One region of the Desulforamulus aquiferis genome, then DNA from elsewhere that is predicted to be linked to it. Evidence: riboswitches for the same ligand, from Rfam matches in the RefSeq annotation. Region 1 holds a riboswitch; each other region holds the start of a gene.
The links. A riboswitch is a leader RNA that binds a small molecule or an ion and turns the genes downstream of it on or off. The one in region 1 is predicted to bind molybdenum cofactor.

Region 1 (8,196 bases):
ATTTTATTCCCTTGCAGAAGGAGCGTTACGAGTTAGTTTTAAGGAAGGAAGATTTACAAAAACCATATATTCAAGCTGTGGTAGAAATATTACAATCAAAGGAATTCAAAAATGAACTCTATGGTTTAGGGGATTACGATGTAACGGAAACTGGTAAGATTATTGCCTTTTCCCTCTCGGATTCGGAATACTTGGTCAATAAGTAAATGGGCAGGTACTTTAAACTGGTATTTAAGATATTCAAAAATATTTTAATATACAAAGGAAAAACAATTATCATGTAGAATATACTTTTTAACTACATATTAGCTCCGAGTTTATAAATCTAACACTTCGGTTATGGTTTATAAACCCATAGGGTTTGTCTGGAAACGGACATGCCTCCCATTGTGGAAAGGAGGGTTTAGATTATTTGGCATTTATTTAGCCGTGTACTCCTTTAAACACAGTACACGGTTTTTTTGTTTTTTGTACTGGGTTAATAAAGAAGGTAAAAATCTATAAAATTTGAGGAGGATCCAAGATGAAACGTTTTTCAACCCTAATTGTCCTGCTATTATCCTTTATGTTGCTTATGGCAGGTTGCCAGCAGGCCCCCAAAGAGGAAGGCAATAGTGAAGGTGCTAAGGAGCCGGCCATAAAAGATGTAATACTGGCCACCACAACCAGCACCCAGGACAGCGGCTTACTGGACGTTTTGAAGCCAGAATTTGAAAAGCAAACCGGCTACAACTTAAAGATCATTGCTGTTGGAACAGGCGCTGCCCTTAAGATGGGTGAAAAGGGTGAAGCAGACGTATTACTGGTTCATGCACCGGAGGACGAAAAGGTATTGGTAGATAGTGGAGTAGGTATAAATTACTCCCTGGTAATGCACAATGACTTTATTATAGTAGGCCCCGAAAATGATCCTGCAGGAATCAAAGAAACAAATACCACTGCAGAGGCCATTAAGAAAATTTATGATAGTGAAGCAATCTTTGTTTCCCGTGGTGATGACTCAGGTACCCATAAAAAGGAATTAGGGCTATGGAAGGAAGCTTCCCTTGATCCCAAAGGTCAAAAATGGTACCAGGAATCCGGCACCGGCATGGGTCAAACCCTTAATATCGCATCAGAAAAGCTTGGCTATACCCTTACAGATCGGGCTACCTATCTGGCACAAAAGAATAATGTAAAGCTGGATATCCTGCTTGAAGGTGACCAGTCCCTTCTCAATATTTATCACGTAATGAATGTTAACCCTGAAAAGTTTGACAAGGTTAACGCCGAGGGCGGCAAAGCCTTTGTTGACTTCATGGTAGCCAAAGAAACTCAAGATATTATTGGTAATTTTGGAGTAGATAAATTTGGCAGCCCTCTTTTCTTCCCTGATGCAGGTAAAGACAAATAGTGATGCAATTCTACCTCCCGGTCAACTTAGTCCGGGAGGTTATCTAATTTAGAGAAAAAAATTCCGGGATTACATCCCGGTGAAATCCAAGCAGGCAAGTTTATAAATTATTTTTAAAACCCCTTAATGAGTTTTGCTTAACTTGTCTTTCTGCACTTTTAGCATGTCTTTTTAGCCCTATTAACTCAAGGTCATGTTGTTTACATGCCACATATAGCTCCTCCCGAGGATAGACCACAGAATCAAGATAAGTACGAAGCAATCTATTTATTATAAGCTGGCGCTTTTCTAAGATACTCTCCCCCGTTAAATAATAGAAAACAACAATAACTGCTCGGGAATTAGTTCTCCTTTCCTCCCTCACCAGCCAGCCTTCATCAGCCATATTTGATAGCTCCATATATGTATCAAATACCTTATCACTAAATCCACCTAGGGCTTGGCTGATATTTTTAATCTGCCATTCTTCCCCGTCAAAACGACCAATAACTTCTCCAGGGCAAAAATAACATAAAAGTTTTCCTTTTTTACGCTGCAAAACAACCCCACCTTTCAAAAAGAAAAAGCTGAATAATGCACTTAAAGAAAAGCAGCATTATCCAGCCTAGTATGCCCAGGTAGATAATTCTCCTTTCCAATGGGAGGCCAGCCGGTTTCCCTGCTAACCCTAAACGGCCGGTAAACCCTGGCTAAAGCTTTAGGTTTAAAGGCTCGGAGAAACATTTAAAATTATAAAGCCGCACATAGTGCGGCCAGAGAAGGACATAGTAAATAATCCTACCCTCCTTTCCGCACGGGAGGCTTACCCGTTTCCAGATAAACCCTATCGGCCAAGTGAACCATGGTACTCTCTACCTTAGGTTCAGTGGCTCGGAGGATTAAATTTAGTTCTTAAAATATATATTCAACAACATACCGGAAATTCCTCTGTAACCTTTTGATATTTCTGATATATTATTGATTTCTGCCCAATTAAGAAGTATAAGGCTGAATACCTATGCTGGAATAATCTTTGTTAACTTGTTTAAGGTCTTTAATCGATATTTTCCCTTCGACCAACCAATCAAATTTAAGCAGCCGTAGTCCTGGCTAATGCTAAAAATGTTATCTATGGGTACACCTAGGATGTGACATATAATTACACGGTTAACCCCTGCATGTCCTGTAATTAGGATATTACCATCGGTATTTTCCATGATATATTGAAATTTATTTAATACCCTTTCAGATAATTGTCTAAAGTTCTCTCCTCCTGGAGGACGGAAGTTTGCTATATCCTTACCCCTTTGTATAAATTCCTTTGGAAACTTGCGGCGTATTTCTTCAAAATATAGCCCTTCCCATTCACCAAGGGATATTTCCTTCAACTCCTGATGAAGAATAGGTGTAAGGTTATGTTTATCAGCAATTATCTCTGCCGTTTGACGAGCGCGACGTAAATCACTGGAACAGATATGATTAAAACGGATACAGCTTAGCTCTTCCCTTAATCGGTTCGCTTGCATAACTCCTTCTTGGCTGATAGGTAAATCAATCTGACCTATAAATCTTTTGCCGCCTTTTGACTCTATCGCCCCATGTCGGATTAAATAAATATATCTTTGTTCCATTTAAAAACCCCTCAAAACTTATAAAATTATTTTTTCTAATGGAAGAGAAATGGCTTTTTCTATCTCACGCTTAATATTTTCTGCTTGGCTCAACCTTCTTGTGACTGCTTCTAAGGCGAGTGGTTCTGAGGCATACTTATGACTAGTCTCCCTAAGTCTTTGCTCTAAGGATATAATTTTATCATCTTTAACCAATTTATCAGCTAGGTATACAATTGAAGCTTCACTAAAGACCCGCTCGCTATTTACAGGTAGATCCATATGAATGGCAACAATCTCCGCAACCTCCGGGTAGCCTAACCTCCTCAAGCGCTCTGCCCCAACCTGGGCATGATTTTTTTCACCCCTTGCTAGATCGTGTAATAGGGCAGCAGACAAGACTAGCCCATGATTAAGGGTGTAGCCTGCCCCTGCTAAAGAATTTGCTATCCTTTCTGCCACCTGGGCAACGGTTTGGCAATGGCGTAGTACCTGCTCAGGAACCTCCCAATTATCAAGTAGCCTATGGCACTCATGTACAGACGGGATAACATAGCCGCTGACACTTTCACGGACCCTTTGATAGTCCAGAGGTGTATCCATATCTTGAAGAACCCCCTGGTCTTCCACCTCAATATCCAACACATCTGCCTCATATTCTTGCAGCAAAGACCTCAGCCCCCCTTCTTTGTCCCAGGATAGTATAGTGTCTTTATAAGCAGTTGAGATAAGTGGCGGGTGTCCACGCTCACCATTTAAACATGGGTATATAATTCCGGCAGAATTGCCGCGGTAAGCTGCTATAAGGGCTGTAATAGTTTTAGGGAGAACCAGGGGTATATCCCCTGGTAGAAAAAAGAAAGCTTCAATGGACGGTTCAATTATCCTTATCCCGGCCTTAACTGACGAGAACATTCCTTCGTAGTAATTGTTATTAGCAACAATATTAACTTTTAAAGGCTTTAGAATTGGCAGAAGTTCATTGGACTTATATCCAACCACTACATTTATGTTATTTATGCCGGCTGACTCAAACATCCTCACAGACTTTTCAATTACCGAAGTATTGCCTAGAGGTAATAGTGGCTTAAAAGACCCCATGCGCGAAGAAAACCCTGCTGCTAAAATGATGGCCGCAATGTTTTCTGTGTTTTTCATTAGCTTAGACCCGCACGAATTTTGATTAATTCTGCTGCAATGCTTACTGCAATTTCTTCCGGGGTCTCGGCAGCAATTTCTAAGCCTATTGGGCAGTAGACCCTTTTAAGATCCTGCTCAGTAAAGCCTTCCGACAGAAGGGAACGATAAAGGGTATCCCTCTTCCTCACACTACCAATCATACCGATGTAGCTGGCATTTGTCTTGAGGGCCTGGGCAAGGACAGTCTTGTCATGGGCATGGCCTCTGGTGACAATTACCAAATAGCTGTCCGGGTCAAATTTAAAGTCAGCAAATGCCTGTCCAAAGCTTTCTACAACCAGCACCTCGTCGGCTGTAGCAAAACGTTCGCGATTAGCAAATTCCCTTCGATCATCTATTACAACCGTTCTAAAATCTATCAAACCTGTCAATAAACCCAGTTTTTGAGATACATGACCTGCTCCGAAAATATATACCGTGCCATAGGTACTGATTGGTTCCACCAGGAATCGTTGATTATCAAAGGTCAATACCTGGGGGTATCTGCCCTTGGCCTGACCAGCAAATGATTCTAACAACTCATCTGGCCAAGAATATTCACTGCCATGGAAGGATCCGTCACTTTGAACTAAAAAGGATTGATTATTTTCCCATAAATAATTGGAGATAGGGGTTACCAAAACAGCTTTTTTCCTCTGTTCTATAGTGCTTATAATATTTCGATAGACATTAAGGAGAGTATTATTTGTGGCATCCATATATTCTATTAGCACTTCCAATCGTCCACCACAGATCATATCCATTTGGCCACCCTTACTGCCAGTAAGGTCATATTCTTTAATTAAAGCTCCTTTATTCTCGAAAAGTCCGGCAGCCAATTCTTGTACCATAGCCTCCACCTGACCTCCACCTATGGTGCCAAGGATAGTTTTGTCTTTTAATATTAGCATTTTCGCCCCCGCAGTACGTGGGGCAGACCCGGATTGTGTTAGAATTGTAGCCTGTACGAAGCTATTTCCCTGTTCAAACAACTGCAACATAGAGTGGTACAAATTTTTCATAACATCTCACTCTTTCTTAAGTCTTTAATGGTTCTTTTAGCAGCGGTACTTTTTAATTGTTCCGATAAAATCAAAAGCTTAATACCTAAGCAGCCTTTTTTTTCTGAATGATAAACTGAGGGAATGGTATTTAGATTTCTTCGGATTGCATCAAATATGCTGCCATTTTCCCCGTGGTTCATAAAAATCCCAATGTTTAGAATATCCTTACCATTTTCATTAGATAAGCTGGCTTGATAATTTATTACTCCAGCAACACTAAAAAGAACCTCGTCTAATTCACCTATGGTTAATGGTCCAGCAGGCAGCTGATATACACCCCTAACTCGGCCTTTTACAGGTGATAACCTTCTCAGAATGGAACCGCAATGGCAACGGTCTGGAATAAACCTGGCCAGGTCTCCTGTGCGATATCTTATTAAGGGCATGCCAACTCTGGTTAGGGTAGTAAAAACAACCTCCCCCTCTTCACCGTCTGGAACTGACTCTCCATTAGTCGGGTTTATTATTTCAAAGTAAAGATCCGCTTCCCTCATGTGATAGCCTGCCAAGGCCTGACATTCAACTCCACCACCTAGCCCCATCTCTGTCATGCCGTAGTGGCCATAGACCTGACAACCCCAGCTAAGCTTCAACTGACGGGTGATTGCCTGTGACACATAATCCGTACTTAAAAGAACGCTTTTTAATTGAGGCTGATATTTATTGATAGCCCCTCCCCAGTATCTTGCCAGGGATAGCACCTGGGTAGGTATCCCTACCAGGGCATTGACCTGTTCCTCCTGCATTATTTTCAGAGTCTTTTCCGGATCTTGCACAATTCCGTGGGGAATAGCTTTAACACGAAATCTTTCTAAAGCCCTCGCCAAGAGGTCTCCAACACTGCCAGGAAGCTGCCCTGGCAAGAGAATCAGGACTCTGTCTCCAGGTCCTACCAGGGTTGACATGCCAATGTGGAAAAAATCAATGGTTAGCTCTTGGTCCTCCTTAGTAAAGTACAGTCTTTTTGGCTTCCCGGTGGTTCCTGAGCTTTGAAGGGTAACTACCCTGTTAATGTAATCCTGGGAAACACAAAGGAAATGTAATGGGTTATTTCTGACGTCTTCTGAAGTGGTAAAGGGCAATTGCAGCAGGTCTTCAAGCCTATTGAGCTTATTAGGGTATTTCGAGAGATTTTTACGATAATAGGTGCTGCGGTTAATCGCTAAATCTAGTGTTTCCCTAAGTTTTTTAAGTTGGTAGTCAATAAGGCTTTCCCTGGTTAAGGAGGCTTCCGAAACCCCAAGTCTACCAGCTATCCAGTTTTGCAGCGGTGTCTTTTCCAAGGGCTAGCCTCCTTCACCGATATAAGGGCTGGCCCTTGCTGTTGGTTAGGTTGTAGGCACAGAAGGGTATCAGCCCTCCCTCGGGGGACATGACGTGGATGCAGCAATCCTTCAGCCTCTCTATATCCAGGTTCCAGGCATCCTGAAAGGCCATACCGGAGATACTGAAGGAATGGGTGCGGGTCCTTTCGATAAAGGAGTCCCAAAGGGAAAATGCTCCACCACCAGCACCCAAGGAAACCCCCAACTTTTCTGGTGCAGACCAATATTTAGCTACAAAATTTCTAGCCTTTGCCGCCCCCTCTTCGGCCTTTTCAACCTTTCCACAGCATCCCTCATGTTTTGTCCAGGGTCTTAATTCCCCCTCCGGCATCAGAATAAAATTACCATGAAAAGAGCAAAGGGCATTCTCACAACCCGGTGGCTTAAAGCTCTCCTTATTAATCAGTCCCTTGCTTTGAACTTCTATTTCCCTAATAACCTCCGGTATAGTAATGCGGTCATTATCTGCCGGCGGTTCTGGATAACGACCGAAATAACTTACCGGCTGAAAATGAACTCCCCTCACAGTTGGTAAATAATTAAGGGCTAGGTCAATAATGGCTCCAATATTATGCACGTTTACCCCAGGAACCAGGGTCGGTACCAGTACTACCCCAATATTGTATTCAACACATCTTTCAAGGGCTTTCTTTTTCAGATTTAATAGAGGCCTACCCCTTAATGATTTGTAAATATCATCCTCAGTCCCGTCAAACTGCAGGAAAATAGAAGTTAATCCAGCTATTTTACACTTTTTTACAAAGTCCGGGTCTTCTGCCAATCGAATACCATTGGTGTTCAGTTGAATGAAGTTGAAGCCAAGGGATTTGCCAAGCTTTATTATTTCCGGCAAGTCATCCCTAAGGCTAGGTTCCCCTCCTGAAAGTTGAATATTATAAGGGCCACCGGCCAGCAATACCCTCTCAAACCAACCCTTGATAACCTCAAGGTCCGGGTCAGGAAGCTTTTTGGTTCCGGCATCGGCAAAGCAGAAGGCACAGCCTAAATTGCACCTCTTTGTTATTTCTAATAACACCGTACAACTGTGCTGTCTATGCTCAGAACATAGACCACAATCAAAGGGACACCCCCTTTGCACCTCTGTAAAAGACAGCTTGGGGCGGGAAGGTATCTTAGGCCTTGCCCATCCTTGGTAATCTATTGATTCTGGTGATCCCTTCCAGAGAATAGTTTCAAAGGAGCCATGCTCCGAACATTCTTTAACAAGGAAGACATCTCTTCCCTTAAGCTCCCTGCGGGCAGGAAGCCTTTTCATACATATTGGACAAATGCTTGATGTGTTACTTATTGTCCTATAGTTTTCCTTCATCATATCCGTACCTCGGTAGTATCAATTCCGTAGTTTGCCAATATTTCTTTCACCTTGTCATAGGTTGAACCTACTATATTGCCACAAGTCATAGAAACTATCTTGTATTGTAAATCATCACCTAAAATATCGGCACAGGTAATGCCGCCGTATTCTGTTCCCACCTGTTCTTTAAACCAATCCACCAGTTCGTTAACCATCAAATCAAATTTCTCATGGGGTTGTTCTTCAAGGGTACCCTTACCTGCATATAGCCCCAGCAAGCAAGCAGCACCCGTCAAAGCCCCACAGGTTTGGCCGGAAAACCCCATGCCAC
Region 2 (8,196 bases), on a different contig from region 1:
ATCCCTCACGGATGAAATCCTCACCATTGGCTATGAACTGTAAGGTTCCTACTTTTTTCCCGGCAGGCTGTTCCTTGGATTCCCCTTGACTGTTGGAATTGCTGCACCCGGTTACTGCCAGCAAGATAATTATAAATACCAATGTGATTATATTTTTTCTAAACATTATTTTCCTCCTATTCTAAAGGTGTATCTTTCTTAGAAATTTGTATTTATACCTTAAAGAATATGTACATGCATGATGCTATTAAGCTTCAGATTTGTGTGCTGTTTGCTGCTCATCTACATAGGTAACAGATAGCTCAGCATAAAAGACACCCTTTTGCACTTGTATCATTTGATGCATTTGTCTTAACTTTGCCAAAACACCCCGAACCACTATTATTTCTAAACATTGATGGTGATTTATGTGAACATGCATGGTCGAAATTATTTCATGGTGATAATCGTGTTGTAATTCTAAAAGATAATTAGTTAAGCCAACGAAATGATGATTATACATAATAACGATAGTCCCGGCAACCATATTAGTTGACTGAAGATGATTCGGATCTATTAATGATTTGCGAACCAAATCACGGATAGCCTCTGATCGACTATCATACCCCCGCTCGGAAATTAATTTATCAAATTGTTCAATTAAATCCTGGGGCATAGAAACCCCAAACCGGGTCAACACCTCCTTGCTTGGCAATCCCCATCCCTCCGTCTGTGTTACTAATTACTAAAAATATAACACGATCCAAGGAGGAGATAAAGCATTTTATATCTTCATTTACATATTTATCAGAATATACCATTTAGTATAATTATCTTCTAGTAATTGCTTATTAATAAAGCCCTATGGAGTAAACCATAGGGCTAGGTCAAGAAACAAACTAGTTCATTTTATTTACCTTTCAACTTCAATACCACTACTTTTTCCCTGGTCATTTCCTCTATGGCATAACGTGGCCCTTCTTTCCCGGTTCCACTCTCTTTCCAACCGCCATAGGGCATAAGATCCGCTCGGAATGCTGATACATCATTGATTATAACCCCGCCGCACTCTAATTCTTCTGCACAGCGGCTAGCTATATCCAAGGAGTTGGTAAAAACACCTGCCTGCAAACCATAGTTAGAATCATTAGCCATAGCAAGGGCTTCGTCAATTGTATTGTACGATACTACATTAAACACAGGGGCAAAGAGCTCCTGACAACTACATTTCATCTTAGGATGAACATTTGTTAAAATAGTAGGTTCTAGAAAGGGGCCATTCCTCTTCCCCCCTACCAATATCTTTGCACCTTCAGTTACTGCTTCTTGAAGCCAGCCTTCAACCCTGATAGCTTCTTTTTCATTTATCATTGGCCCAATATCAGTCGTGGGATCTAAAGGATCCCCAACCTTTAAAGTTTTAGCAAGAGCTGCCGCCTGCTGGCAAAAATCATTATAAATAGAATTATGAACATAAACTCGCTGAACCGAGATACAAACTTGTCCTGCATTGGCAAAGGCAGAGCGGGTGCATGCTTCGACAGCTACCATTAAATCTGCATCACCATGAACAATTGTTGGTGAATTAGACCCCAGCTCCAAGGAAACAGGCCTTAGTCCAACCGAATTTTTAAGTTTTAATCCCACGGAAGTACTGCCGGTAAAACTATAGAAATCAATTCTTTGGTCCTTTGCTAAAGCATCTCCCACCACTGAACCAGGTCCCATCACCATGTTAAGATATCCCTTAGGTAGTCCGGATTCTAAAAATATTTCGCATAGTTTTGCTCCAAAGATTGGTGTGGTACTGGCAGGTTTGTATACAACAGCATTTCCTGCAGCAATAGCAGGACCAATTTTATGACAAGTTAGATTTGCAGGAAAGTTAAAGGGAGTTATCGCACAAACCACACCTAAAGGTTGCCTTATAGTCCAGGCGCGACGATTTTCATTACCAGGTGAACTGGAGATAGGAATTATCTCACCATGGATACGTTTACTCTCTTCTGCAGAAATCAATAGGGTTTGAGCAGCCCTGGATACTTCCATCCTTGCTTCTCTTATAGTTTTGCCAACTTCAAGGGAAAGGGTAAGGGCCATTTCTTCTTGTCTCTCCATTAGCAGTTCACTGGCCCTTTTTAAAATATCATACCGCCGATAAGGAGCTATCTTCTCACGTTTAAAGGCCCTTTGGGCAGACGTGACGGCTTGCTCCACTTCCTTCAGACCAGCCACATAAATTTCTGCCACAGGTTCCCCATTTGCTTTATTTAAGACTTTCTCTGTTTGATCAGATTCAACCCACTGCCCGTTAATAAATAGCTTAATTTTCGGAATCAATTTACATACCCCCATGTCAATTTATATTAAATCTAGAAAAAAGGGTTAGATAGCACCACTTTGGAAAGCAGCACTAACCAACCCTCTGTAATGGCAGGTGGTATCATACTCTCCTTTCCAAAGGGAGGCTAACCCGTTTCCCGGTTAACCCTAAACGGCCATAAAACCATAGCGCAAGACCTATAGGCAATATGGCTCGGAGAACATAATAAATCTATTCTATTAATAAATTACAATATCCTTTTTCTTGTGTCGAATTTTTGTAGGTCTTTGAAGCTTTTATAAAATGCACACATTACACTACAATTTAAACCTAACAAAGAAGGTTGTTCCCTCTTCACCTGTTTTAATATCTATTATTGCATTATGCCGGGAAGCAATACTATAGCATATTCCAAGCCCCAATCCAGTCCCTTCCGTTTTGGTAGTGAAGAATGGCGTGCCTAATTTCTCCAATACCTCTCCAGTAATACCCTCCCCCTGGTCCTGAATCCCAAGGACCACACAATTATCTTCCCTGCTGGTTATGATTTTTAAGCGCTTGCCCCGCCCCATTGATTCCAGGCCATTTCGGCAAAGGTTTAAGATCAATTGACGTATTTCTTTACTATCTAATAGTATGTCTGGAATTTCGTGCAATTCACTTTCCACATACTTATCCTGACCAACTGCATCTGCTTGAATTAGGGGTAAGATGGTCTCCACAATGGTGTTTAGGTTTTGCATTTCGAGTTCCTCTGATTTACTCTTGGTCATGGAAAGATATTCTGTAATGATGGAGTTGGTACGATCAAGCTCTTCAATCATCAATTCAAAATAATCATTAAACTTAGAGCATTCATCCTTACCTCGCAGCATCTGCAGAAATCCCCTCACGGTTGTCAAGGGATTACGAACTTCATGGCTTATGCCGGCAGCCATCTGACCGATAAGATTTAAATAGCTTAGTCTGGAAATCTCCTTTTGGTATTTCTTTTTCTCAGTAATATTTTTTATAAAGACAGAGATTCCATCATCATATGGAAAGGCACGAATTTCATAGTAAGCATCTTCATAGACAGAAGTCATCTCAAATTGTACAGGTATCCGTTCTGTCATAGCCTTATGATATTCCTTATATAGTTTCGAATTTAGGGACTTTGGAAATAGCTGCCATATACTCTTACCCAACACTTCTTCTCTTTTTTTATTAAGGGCTAAACATTGATGTTTATTTACATAGGTAAACTGCCCTTCTCTATCTAAAGCAAAAAAACCTTCGGTGATACCATCAAGAATATTAAACATTTTCTGGTTTGTTTGCTTCAGCTGTTTCTCTAATACTTTTCTTTCTGATATATCAACCATTGAGCCTACAATGTGCTCGTCTCCGCCAAGTTCGATTAACGCAGTTGATAATATCACAGTAGCCCTTTCTCCTGACTTTTTTCGTATATCAATTTCTATACTATCAGCTTGTCCCTGCTTCTTTAACATACTAAGCATTTCAAGTCGGGCCTCTGATTCTATCCACGTGCCAAGAATAGTTGGAGTAACCCCTATCACTTCTTCACGGGAATATCCAAATAGTTTTAAGAAACTGTCATTAACATCAACAATTATATCGTCCTTTAACCTTGTTATGGCTGAGGCAGCAGGATTGGCATTAAATGCTTTGGCAAATCGTTCATTAGAGATTCTTACTTGCTCTTCTGCCTCACTTAATAGAGCATATTTCCAGTCTTTATTAAATTCAAGGAAAGAATTATTTGCACTGTTTAATAAATTATTTAGATTATTATTTTTCATTTCCTGGTTTTGCAATTTCTGCTGTAGCTCATTTATCTTAGCAATTAGCTGTTCTTTTGTCATGCTTTCATATTGCATAGTTTGAGAAGGTTATCTCCTTTCGTATAGCAACTATTGAATAATATTCAATCTCTACTATAAAATTCCTTTAAGGGGTTATAGCCTTGAGCTTTCACCTTAATATAGAAATAAAATTACTTTGGAAGGTACACATTAGGAGTGAATGATTTTCTTTAAAGAAGGGGTATAACATGGGGGAAACAATTATTGACAGTAAATTGAAGGAATGGGCTAAATTCTTGATTGGTTATAAATTTGCTTTGGATGAAGTTCGAACAAAGCTAAATATTTTGAACGAAGAATTTCATATAATTCATGACTATAATCCAATAGAACACATTAAAACAAGACTAAAAACTCCAGACAGTATTATTAATAAATTGAAGAATAAGAACCTAGAAGTTAGTTTTGAAAATGCCAATTCCCAGATTCGTGATATTGCCGGCATTCGGGTAATTTGCTCCTTTACCCCAGATATTTACAAAATTCTGGATATGATTTGTTTACAAGACGATATAAAACTACTGGAAATAAAAGATTATGTGAAAAATCCAAAACCAAATGGTTATCAAAGTATTCATGCAGTTATAGAAATCCCTGTTTTTTTATCTGTTGGGGCAAAGCTTCATACGGTAGAGATACAGATTAGAACCATAGCCATGGATTTTTGGGCCAGCTTAGAACACAAAATTTACTATAAATACAATAAGGGTATACCCTCCCCCATACAATGTAGCCTTAAAGAAGCTGCTGAGATTGTAGCCTCCTTAGATTTGAAAATGCTGGCCTTAAAAAATGAAATTGAAAACAAAAGCAATTCATAATGGCAAGGAAAAACCCCATCTATAATTTATTAATAATATCTTTATAATTTATTCATCTATTCCTAACATTTGCTCTTTATAATGAGTAAGAAAATAAGACTACGAATGAAAATACTTGGCCGTTAACAAGTCTATACAACCTTAATAATAAGAATGAATCCTTGCAAACATAGACATCATTTTATACTTGATGTCATTCTGTTATTTAAGGTTTATTAAGGCACTTGTAAATGATAATCATTTGATAGTGTTCTTATTTTTTTACACTTACTTTTTGGGAGGCTTGGAAATATTGTCAACGCGTTTCTCCTTTGATCGTCAATTAAATCATTTGCAACAGCATATTTTAAGGATGGCCAGTATGGTTGAAATTGCTATCTATAAGTCGGTAAAAGCATTAACCTGCCAGGACGTTGCCTTAGCTCAAGAAGTTATTGATGGGGACGATGCTATCGACGAGATGTTTAGTGATATCGAATATACCATTATTAAAATTATTGCCACGCAGCAGCCCATCGCAAAGGACCTTAGAATGGCAACCACAGGTTTAAAGATAATCATTAGCCTTGAACGAATGGCCGACCATGCTGTTGATATTAGCAAAATTGCCCTTAAACTAGGAGACAAGAAATTAATAAAACCACTAACCAAGATTAATGAGATGGCTCGATTAACCCAGCTAATGATTAAGGACGGTCTTGATGCCTATGTAAACCATGACCAGGATAAGGCCAGAAAGATGTGTCTTTATGATGATGATGTAGACTACTATTTCCGTGAGGTATATGAGGAATTGATAGTATTCATGGAGAACGATCCTGAAACTATTAGGCAGGCAACATCCCTGCTGTTTGTATGCCGTTATTTGGAACGTATTGCAGACCACGCCACAAATATTGGCGAGGAAGTAATTTACCTTATTACCGGACACTTTGAGGAAATGAATTAACCCTGAAACATAAGGCCAAAGGAATTAAACTCTAAACTCCTTCGGCCTTAACTCTCTCTCCCCTATTTCCTTGTCTTTCTTTATTTCCTCCAATCCTATTTCATCAAGAATTTTATCTATGACTTCCTTTGTCAATTATCTCACCCCTTATTCAAGTATCATTTCGTAAAAATATAACCAAAAACCACTGGTGCTTTGCTGGGCTAGGGGAAGTAGGGCTTGTGTTGCCTGGTGATAGGATTCCTCTGAAATACCTGCCTTTACAAGATGAAAAAAATTAAAGGAGCATGACGCATTGTGATGTATCCAATCCCTTGGACAAGTCATTTTTTGGTAAAGCCCCTTCTCATAAACACGATATTCATTCCTATGCTCTTCAGCCCAATGCTCATATTCCTGGTGTCCATCCAGGATAACACAGCGGGAGTGATGTGGCACACACATATCCTGCAACAGATGGCTGGCGGCACCTAGATAAAACATGGCTCCTTCATGTTTCTTGCTCTTCCAATGGCTAATTGCTTGCTCAAAATATTCTTCAAATACAGTGCTGGCATTAAACCAGTGCCATTTGCCGGAAGAGGTCTCGGGATGATAATGGTGGGATAAACTCTTAAAACCCTTGTCGGCCCAAATTACCCCTGCCTCCAGTTGATTTATAAAGTGGCTAAACAAATTAGCTGCCCTTAAATGATTATCATTTCGAAGTATTTCAATGGCTTGAAGGTTGCAAAAAAGATGAGTTGCACCAGCTCCCAGTACAATTTGAGTCGGCAACTGGGGCAGATGAGCTTTAGTGTAACTGCTGACCGATAAGTTCCTGAGGGACATCACGAAATTAAGCACTTGCCCCACCTCACCAACTATTTTAAATACCCCTAGACCATATCACCTATATATGTACTCTACATATGCCTTATGCGCATTCCATTCGGCTAAAGCCATAAGCTATAGTCATTATAAGATACTAATGTTAATCCTTTATAAACGACTCATTAGAATAGTCTTAACTTTACCTAAAACTCCTTTGAATTTATACCTTAAGCTAAGCTGTAACTTTATTGTGTAAACAAACAATCTCCTGATAACTCAGGATTAATTTATTAAATATGGTATCCCAGGACTTTGTCATGGCATGGTCCCTTGCCTGAAGTGATAACTCTTTTCTTAAAGTTTCGTCTGTAATTAGCCGTTCCATTGCTGTAACCATATCCATAACGTTGCGTGGACTGCAGGCAAGTCCGTTTATCCTGTTTACCAGGTTTTCCCTCACTCCCCCCGAGAAGGCTGCTACCACAGGAAGTCCTGAAGACATGGCTTCTAATACAACGTTACCATAGGTCTCAGTTGTTGAAGGAAATACAAATATATCACTTGAGGCATAGGCCCTAGACAATTCATCCCCATGAAGATATCCGGTAAAGGTTACATTTGGTGGTGCAGACTGCTCCAATTTCTGTCTTAAAGGACCATCTCCAACAATGACCAAATGGCTATTTCGATGCTTTTTATTTAGCATCTGAAAGGATTTCATTAATATATCTATGTCCTTTTCAGGTGCTAGTCGTCCCACATAAAGAAGCAATTTTTTATTCTGTCCAAACCTTTTTCTAAAAGAAAAGTCAAACTTAGCCGGATTATAAAGTTCGGTATCAACACCTCGGCCCCATATTTCCAGATTTTTTATTCCCTGCTGCTTTAACAGTTTCAGAGTAGATTTTGAAGGACAATAACTTTTGAGGCACATATTATGAAACCAACGTAGATACTTCCAGGCTAACATGGCAATTATTTCCACTTTATAATAGGAGAGATATTGAGGAAAATTGGTGTGGTATGAACTTACAATGGGCAACCCGGTAGTGGAAGCATATTTCAAGCCACAAATACCCATGGAAAATTCGGTTGCCACATGAATAAGGTCTGGTTTAAAACTATTAAGTTTTTGAAAGGTCTCAGTGTAGTTTGGTATAGATAACAGACACTCAGGATAGAAGGGTAGACTCAAACCTGGGGAGACTAATAACTCATAGTTTCGCTGCCCTTGAAATTTTGTTTCCGGAGTGATAACCACACAGGGAATATTATTTCTAGTTAGGGTATCTGCAAGTCTCCCAATGGTGCGAGCAACCCCGTTTATTTGCGGAAGGAAGGTATCAGTGAAAATGGCAATACGCAAAACCAGTTTCCCCTTTCCTGAATGATATTTTTGCACCATTATAAAAGACCTTTGTAAAGTCAGTTTATAATACTATA
Region 3 (8,196 bases), on a different contig from region 1:
GGGAGAAAAACGTTTGGTGGCGATTGCCGGGGTACTGGCTATGCGTCCAAGGATGGTTATCTATGATGAACCAACTTCCAACCTGGATATTCGCTTTCGGAGGAGGTTAATTAATTTCTTGAAATCAACCACTAGGGAAACAATGCTCATAGCCTCCCATGACCTGGAATTTATCTTGGAGGTTTGCAACCGGGTTATCTTGCTTGACGGAGGAACTATTTCGGCAGATGGAATTCCCAGGGAAATCATGAGCAACCGAGAATTAATGGAAGCCCATGGTTTGGAGAAGCCTCACTCACTGATACCACATAAAGAAAACCATCATCTTGAGCATGAATAAACCCATGAGGTAAGCTTACTTTGGTGAGGAATAGGTTTCATGAAAATTGGGGGAATCTTTATGCTTTAGAAAAGGAGCAAAGGCAATAGAACCATATTTTAGCCAATCAATATTAGTGCCATATACAAGCTTACTTAAGACCGGGTTGTCTTCAGACCGGACTATAGTATCAAAGGTATCATCATCTATGGTGTCATAAAAGTTTCTATAGTTACTCATTATGTTTATGATCCTTTTATATTTCTGCACTAATTTATTATAATCCCTATTTTTAATAATAGCATAGGCTGCCATGGCTCCTGTGGCCATTGCAGTTGCAGCTCCAAGACCCAAAAAAGGGTCTAAGAAGCCGCCTTGATCCCCAACAAAAAGGCAGTTTCTCCATTGCTTACCCTCTGAATCTGCCGCCACGTGTGTCCTCTCATATGTTCCAAGAAGAGTTGTATTTTCAAGGAGGTTCTCTTTAGCAAAGAAACCTGTCCAGCATTGATTAAACTCGTCCCAATTCCGAACATGGGGGACAGTAACGTATAATGAGGCTATTTGGGAACTGAAAGGGGCTAAAAATCCGTACCCATCCTTCAATATCCCTTTATTTCCCCAGACAATGGCTGTATTTTTTTTGAAGCTGCCATGTAATTTAGCTACCCTGGTGTAAGCTACCAGGTACTGTTTCCAACCTTCTAAATACTTATCTGCAATATAATCTTCACTTCTACTACCGTTTGCAACTATTACATAATCATATTTGTGGGATAAATTATCAATAGACTGTCTTTGCTCATAAAAGATTTTTGATTTTTTAATATTACTTAAAAGTTGATTTCCTAGGGATATTGGTTCTTGGCCGATTATAAAACTATGGCCAATAGTTTCGTTAGAAATTGTTGCTTGGGAATTTTTACTATTAATAATTAGTTCAGTTATGGTTTCCAGGGGAGATATCTCTACTGCTAGCAGTTTTTTTATATATTTTATCGGTTGAGCTGTAATGCCCCGGTATGCCATATTAAATAAAACACCAATATGGGAGTAATGGTCAGCAATAAATAAATTCTGCTCATAGATATCTGGGACAATTCCGTTTTTCTCCAGTACTATCCCTGCGGCAAGACCTGCCACACCAGCACCTATTATGGCTACTTTCATGAAAAACCTCCGATTTTGATTGGGATACTTATTTTATTTTTGGAACTTTGTTTGAGTTTTATTCACAATATAAACCAGATAAAATCACAGATTGTAGATGTTGCTGTTTTATGTTATATACGTTGTCAATTTTAGTCAAAATCTGTTGGTAATTTTTATAATAAATAATTATAATTGAATTGATAGATATAAACCTTTTTGGCATAATAAGTACAAGGTTATTTTAATCTTCAGAGTTAATCAAAAAATTAACCCAGTACGGATGAAAATTATTACCTCCAAGCCTTAGGACCTGTAATAAAAGATAATGGTTCTCTGGCCGTTAGGGTTCAACTGGAAACGGATGAGCCTCCCGTGTGGAAAGGATGGTAAGTCTTATTAGCCATGCCAAAAACCGCACACCAGTGCGGTTTTTATTAATTATAGAGCGTTCTCCGAGCCTTACTACCTAAAACATTATGTTATGGTTTTATGGCCGTTTAGGGTTAACCGGGAAACGGGTTAGCCTCCCTTTGGAAAGGAGAGCATTATTCCACCTATAATACAGGGTTGGTTTAGTGTTGCCTTTAAAAGGGAGCACTAACTGACCTTTTTTCTTTTATGTAAGGGCGTGGACAGTCGTATACTGGACGGTTTTGGACAAGTATAGGAAGGAATATTCCTTGCTTGAGATTGAAATTTATTGCCAAGTGGTCGGAGGTGACATAATGACAACAGAGATTAGTGAAGAAGAAGCTATTTTAACTCTGTCTTTAGTCATTGCAGATATGGCCTCGATGATGGATAACAATGTATTAAATAATAATATTACTAATGTAACTAACGAGCTGGTTTGTAACGCGTCAATAAAACCTTTAACAAAGGATTTTTATATCACATTAAATAGTTTGGTACATATACTAAGGCAAAATATAAATAGATAGTATTTAGAGGAGAAGAACAGACAATTAATTAAAAGAGGAATAAAAAGTATTAGCGGAATCATAAAACAAGCCTCTAGTGTAAAGAACTACACAGGAGGCTTAAACAAGTTAATTAATTACAAATTATTAGGACCTAACCATTAGGTCTTTTTTGTTTTGTTTTGAAATTTACTTAAGCTTGTCGTTGGATATCTTATTCAGTAATTGAATTCTAGCCTGGGCAACAACTGCTTCTGGAAAGGCATACTTAAACTGTATTTTTGCCCATTCCCTAAAAGAAGGACTGGCGTTGAAAAGGTCTGCCAAAGTTTTTTTCATATCTTCAAGCTCTTTTAGGTCCGTGTCAGATATTTGATCATGTTTAATTATCGACAGGGTGCTGCCTTCGCTTTTAGTGGTGGTATCGGTAGTTTGACTTATTCTGCTTACTAACCGTGCCTCAAATTCTTCCCTAATGGACTCTTTTCTTTGCTCTAACAAGTAAGCCTGAGCCTGGAGGTGATCTGGTAAATAAGCTTGTAGGGGCAGGTTATTATCTGCTAAAAATTTGTAATAGGAACTAATTGATGGTTGAGTGTCTAATTGTTCAATAAGCTTCTGGACTCTTTCTTCTGGAGATATGAACATTTCTCCATCCCCAGAATTTAGCCATGACTCTGAAACACCATACCTAACACATACATGTTTAATTAATGATTCGGATGCTTTCTTAGAAGCACTTTCGATATTGCCAACGTGGCTTCTATCTATACCTAAATCTTTGGCCATAAGGGTTTGGGTTAAACCAAGGGTCTCCCTGAGCTGCTTAAATCTATCAGAAATAGTCATACACATTCCTTCTCAGAAATATTTTATAATTAATACAGTTCTTGGAAACGCATTGTTATTGACACGCTTTCTCAGAAGCATTATACTTACTTTTAAATAGCAAGGTTAAAAATACCAATTCAACCTTAGAAAGCGACATTTATTCTGTGCCTTAGGTTAGCAGGAAGGGGGCAAGAATAAAAAAATTGCACTAAAAGACAGAAACACAAGAAGTATGGGGGACAGCAGTCTAGAAACAGAACACCCCGTTTTGTATATTTATTGCCTTTATCTAACTGATATTAACAAATTTTAAGATCTATGACAAGTGGTTTTGCTAAACACTTCCAGCAAAGTGATGGGGAAAAGTGTAAAAATTTGTCAAGGATATTTGCTAGTGCTGGCACTGTTATTTAGGTGGAGATATTTTAAATGAATTTAGGGAGGTAAGGATGCTTAAGGAAATACCCCTTGAACAAGCGTTGAATATTTTGTTGAAGTATACGAAGCCCGTTGGCTTTGAGGAAATTAATATTATAGATACTCTAGGGAGAGTGTTATACGAAAATATTGTTGCTGATTTTCCACTTCCTCCTTTTAATAGGTCTCCCTTGGACGGATATGCTGTCATAGCTGAGGATACAGTAAATGCTAGTAAAGAAAAGCCATGCTCACTTAAAGTTACTCAAAATATATATGCCGGGGATATACCAGCAAAACCATTGGTGCATGGGGAAGCCGCTGCTATAGCAACCGGGGCCCCACTGCCGGATGGAACAAACGCAGTAATTAAAATTGAGGCTACTCAGCCCTTAGAAGATAGAGTTCTAATATTTTCTCAACTAAAACCTGGTGATAATTTTATTTACATGGGCGACGATGTTCTGGAAGGGGAAAAAATTCTTTCAGAAGGTATGATAATCACGCCAGCTGTTGTAGGTCTTTTAGCATCTATGGGAAAAAAGCAGGTTAAAGTGTTCAAGAAACCAAAAGTAGCAGTATTAACAATAGGTGACGAACTAGTTGGTATAGATGAACCAAGGCTGCCAGGCAAAATATACAACAGTAATGTTTATGCGGTTTCTGCCCAAATTACTGAAGCAGGAGGAAGGGCAGTACCTTATAAAAGTACTGTTGATGAAATGAATCATATAGCCTATCTATTAAGCTATTGTCTAAAGGAAAATGACCTGGTAATAACCACTGGTGGTGTATCCGTTGGCAAAAGGGATCATGTTAAAGAGGCGATAAGGCTTAGTGGTGCAAATACCTTATTTTGGAAAGTCAATATAAAGCCGGGGACACCTATTGTCTGTGGTGAAAAGGATGGTCGCCTTATTATTGGTTTATCTGGAAACCCATCGGCAGCTATGATTACTTTCTATATGTTAATAAGACCTATTATACAGAGGATAACTGGCATGCAACACGTAAATTCACCAAATGTAACTGCCATTATGGATGAATCCTTTAATAAAAAAAGCAGTCAACGAAGAATGCTAAGGGCAAATGTTTACTGGAAGAACGGAAGTTATCGTGCAGTGCCAGCTGGGACACAAAGTCCAGGGGCTTTAAAATCAATGTTACTATGTAATGCACTAATTGATATACCAGGTGGTCGAGGTCCATTAAATGTTGGAGAAGAAGTGAACGCGATCTTGTTGTCCTCAAATTATGTCTTATAGGCAATTAAATTATCTAAAAAATCATAATATTGAAAAAAATGACGAAAGAAGGTGGGCTAAAGAGTGAATATACCTATGGTAGCAATCGTTGGAAAGTCAAATGCCGGAAAAACAACCTTTATTGAAAAACTAATCAAAGAATTAAAACTAAGAAATATAAAGGTTTGCACAATAAAGCATGATGTACATGGATTCGATATTGACAAACCTGGCAAGGATACTTGGCGCCACGCTAAAGCAGGTGCTGATACAGTGGTAATATCCTCACCTGCAAAGATGGCTATGATTAGCAATGTATCCGAAGAATTAACCTTGGACCAGCTTGCACAAATTGTTAGCCTTGATACAGACATTATTATAACGGAGGGTTATAAAAAATCAAATAAACCGAAAATTGAAATATGCCGTTCTGAGAGAAGTGAAGGACTATTGTGCGCTCCGGATGAGTTAATTGCCCTGGTAAGCGATATGTCCTGGAATATAGGTGTTCCGGTATTTGAATTGGATGATGCAGTAGGAGTTGCAGATTTGTTGGAAAGTAAGTACCAGTTTAAGAAGCAGACTGAAAAACTGGTCAATTTTTAATTATCAAAGAGGATCTAATTTGGAGTGCAGAAAATTGAGTATATTTTTGCACTACCAGTTAGGTAATACACAAGGGACAGAAGGGAGTGAAGAAGCCAATTAAGAAAACCCGACATATAGCAATCCCGTATAAACAAGGGGGGATGTATTCAGATGCAAAAAATAAGCAGGCGTGAATTTTTAAAAGGTATTAGTCTGGGGACTGCCGGGTTAACTATAGCAGCAAGTTCTGCAGTAGCTTCAGAGTCCCAAGACCATTTTACAGGGGAGAAACTACCTTTAAAGCTTAGGAAAGTAAAGGAAACATATTCAATTTGTTGTTTTTGTGGTTGTGGCTGTGGACTATTAATTTATTCTAACGAAGAGGGGCGAGTGGTATTTTGTGAGGGATACCCGGACCATCCAGTTAATGCAGGTACTATCTGCCCCAAAGGAAATGGAATTATTGAAGGTAATACTGTTATAAGCAAAAAGAAGAACCGGGTCTTTAATAAGCAGCGGATCACTAAGCCCCTTTACCGGGCTCCCTACAGCAGTAAATGGGAAGAGAAGAGCTGGGATTGGGTTCTTTCTGAAATTGCTAAGAGAGTTAAAAAAACCCGTGATGAATCCTTCGTTGAAAAAGATGAGAAGGGAGTAACGGTAAACAGAACAACTGCCATAGCTCACTTTGGCGGTGCTGCCCTTGATAATGAAGAAATTTATTTACTTCATAAAATGTATAGAGCTTTAGGCATGCTTAACATTGAACACTGTGCCCGCCTCTGACACTCGTCCACGGTAGCCGGTCTGGCTCCCAGTTTCGGACGCGGAATTATGACTAATCACTTTGTTGACTATAGGAATGCCGATGTAATTTTAATAATTGGTTCAAATACAGCAGAAAATCACCCTATGGGAATGAAATGGGCCATGAAGGCAAAGGAAAAGGGTGCTAAACTTATTGCTGTTGATCCAAGGGTCAGTAAATCAGCAAGCATGTGCCATGTTCATGCGAGGCTGCGTCCGGGCACAGATATTGCGTTTATTAATGGAATGCTGAATTACATTATTGAGAATGACCTTTGGTCTAAAGAGTATGTTTTAAATTATACTAATGCTAGTTTTTTAATAAATCCGGAATACAACTGCGAGGACGGAGTATTTTCAGGATTAACTGAAATTGACGGGAAATTTAGTTATGATACCTCTACCTGGCAATATCAAAAGGATGGCGAAGAAATAAAAAAGGATCCCACATTACAAGATCCTAATTGTGTATTTCAAATTATAAAGAAACATGTGAGCCGCTATGACATTAGAACCGTTTGCCAAATTACCGGAACACCGGAAGAGACCTTTAAAAAGGTCTGTGCTTTGTATGCTGCCAGTGGGCAAAGGGGCAAAGCAGGTTGCGTTATCTACGGTATGGGCATAACCATGCATTCTGTGGGGACACAAAACGCAAGGGCACTTTGTATGCTGCAACTTCTTCTTGGCAACATGGGTATTCCTGGTGGCGGAGTTAATGCCCAGCGCGGGGAACAAAATGTTCAAGGCTCCACTGATATGGCTATGCTGCATGGTAATTTGCCGGGATATCTTGGTATGGTTTATGCCAGTAAACATAAAACGCTAGCAGAGTATATAGAGGTTGAGACACCTAAAACAAGCTACTGGTCTAATAAACCAAAGTTCTTAGTTAGTCAGTTGAAGGCCTGGTATGGTGAACATGCCACTGAAGAAAATGATTTTTGCTATGACTGGCTGCCAAAACATGATGGTAAGAATCGTTCATATATGAGTTTGTTCAACTATATGTCCGAAGGTACAATTAAAGGTTGCTTTGTAACGGGACAAAACCCCGCGGTTGGCGGACCATCCACCGTTCAGGCCAACAAAGCCATGGAGAATCTTGATTGGCTGGTGGTCTACGACATTTTTGAAATTGAAACCGCAGCCTTCTGGCACAGACCTGGAGCGGACCCCAGTCAAATAAAGACAGAAGCGTTTTTATTGCCTGCGGCCATGTCCTTTGAGAAGGAAGGCTCAGTAACAAACGCCGGAAGGTGGATACAGTGGAGGTATAAAGCGGTTAATCCTCCGAATGAAGCTAAGTCTGATCTTTGGATAGCTTACAACCTGTTTAAAACCATAAGAAAAGAATATCAAGATGGCGGGAAATTTCCTGAGCCAATTATGAATCTGGTATGGGATTATGACATACCCGGTGAGGAGGAGCCTGATATTGCGAAGGTGGCAACTGAGCTAAACGGCTATGAAGTTGCTACCAATAAAGTCCTAACAGGTTTTTCAATGTTGGCTAGTGATGGTTCAACTGCCTGTGGCAACTGGGTTTTAAGTGGTTACTGGGCAGAGGACAAAGATGCCAAAGTACCGGCTTGCAAGCGTAGGATTAACAAAGATCCGTCTGGCCTGGGAGTCTTTCCTCAATATTCCTTTTCCTGGCCGGCTAACCGACGTATTGCCTATAATCGTTGTTCAGCGGATCCTTCCGGTAACCCTTGGAACCCAGATAAACCCTATGTTAGGTGGGACTCTGTGGCAGGCAAATGGATAACCGTGGATGTACCTGACTTTAAGGCATCCGAACCTGCACCGGAGCCGGGGGCTGCCCCAATAACGGTACCGCCGGAAAAATCTGCTGTGGATGCATTTATTATGTCGGAGGATGGACATGGACGTTTATTTGCTGTCAAGGGCCTAA

Region 2: it holds a riboswitch for molybdenum cofactor, as region 1 does, so the genes downstream of both, P6N53_RS06090 (aldehyde dehydrogenase family protein) here and P6N53_RS09850 (hypothetical protein) in region 1, are expected to answer to the same signal.
Region 3: it holds a riboswitch for molybdenum cofactor, as region 1 does, so the genes downstream of both, P6N53_RS06050 (hypothetical protein) here and P6N53_RS09850 (hypothetical protein) in region 1, are expected to answer to the same signal.

Annotation. Positions count from the first base shown of each region.
Region 1 is NZ_JARPTC010000014.1:34,110-42,305, forward strand. It holds gene P6N53_RS09840 (substrate-binding domain-containing protein) at 1-206, shown strand, start outside; molybdenum cofactor riboswitch at 298-417, shown strand; gene P6N53_RS09845 (ABC transporter substrate-binding protein) at 524-1,393, shown strand; gene P6N53_RS09850 (hypothetical protein) at 1,494-1,931, opposite strand; molybdenum cofactor riboswitch at 2,005-2,122, opposite strand; molybdenum cofactor riboswitch at 2,160-2,281, opposite strand; gene cobC (alpha-ribazole phosphatase) at 2,389-3,003, opposite strand; gene P6N53_RS09860 (DVU_1551 family NTP transferase) at 3,022-4,140, opposite strand; gene P6N53_RS09865 (XdhC family aldehyde oxidoreductase maturation factor) at 4,140-5,183, opposite strand; gene P6N53_RS09870 (DVU_1553 family AMP-dependent CoA ligase) at 5,180-6,508, opposite strand; gene trsS (radical SAM (seleno)protein TrsS) at 6,522-7,880, opposite strand; gene P6N53_RS09880 (DVU_1555 family C-GCAxxG-C-C protein) at 7,880-8,196, opposite strand, start outside.
Region 2 is NZ_JARPTC010000007.1:143,079-151,274, forward strand. It holds gene P6N53_RS06080 (DUF4382 domain-containing protein) at 1-166, opposite strand, end outside; gene nikR (nickel-responsive transcriptional regulator NikR) at 248-694, opposite strand; gene P6N53_RS06090 (aldehyde dehydrogenase family protein) at 889-2,319, opposite strand; molybdenum cofactor riboswitch at 2,414-2,533, opposite strand; gene P6N53_RS06095 (PAS domain S-box protein) at 2,620-4,170, opposite strand; gene P6N53_RS06100 (GTP pyrophosphokinase) at 4,359-4,991, shown strand; gene phoU (phosphate signaling complex protein PhoU) at 5,284-5,940, shown strand; gene P6N53_RS06110 (zinc dependent phospholipase C family protein) at 6,088-6,786, opposite strand; gene P6N53_RS06115 (glycosyltransferase family 4 protein) at 6,986-8,119, opposite strand.
Region 3 is NZ_JARPTC010000007.1:131,816-140,011, reverse strand. It holds gene P6N53_RS06060 (energy-coupling factor ABC transporter ATP-binding protein) at 1-340, shown strand, start outside; gene P6N53_RS06055 (geranylgeranyl reductase family protein) at 356-1,489, opposite strand; molybdenum cofactor riboswitch at 1,754-1,872, shown strand; molybdenum cofactor riboswitch at 1,910-2,028, shown strand; gene P6N53_RS06050 (hypothetical protein) at 2,197-2,412, shown strand; gene P6N53_RS06045 (helix-turn-helix domain-containing protein) at 2,581-3,240, opposite strand; gene P6N53_RS06040 (molybdopterin molybdotransferase MoeA) at 3,672-4,904, shown strand; gene mobB (molybdopterin-guanine dinucleotide biosynthesis protein B) at 4,980-5,489, shown strand; gene fdnG (formate dehydrogenase-N subunit alpha) at 5,643-8,196, shown strand, end outside.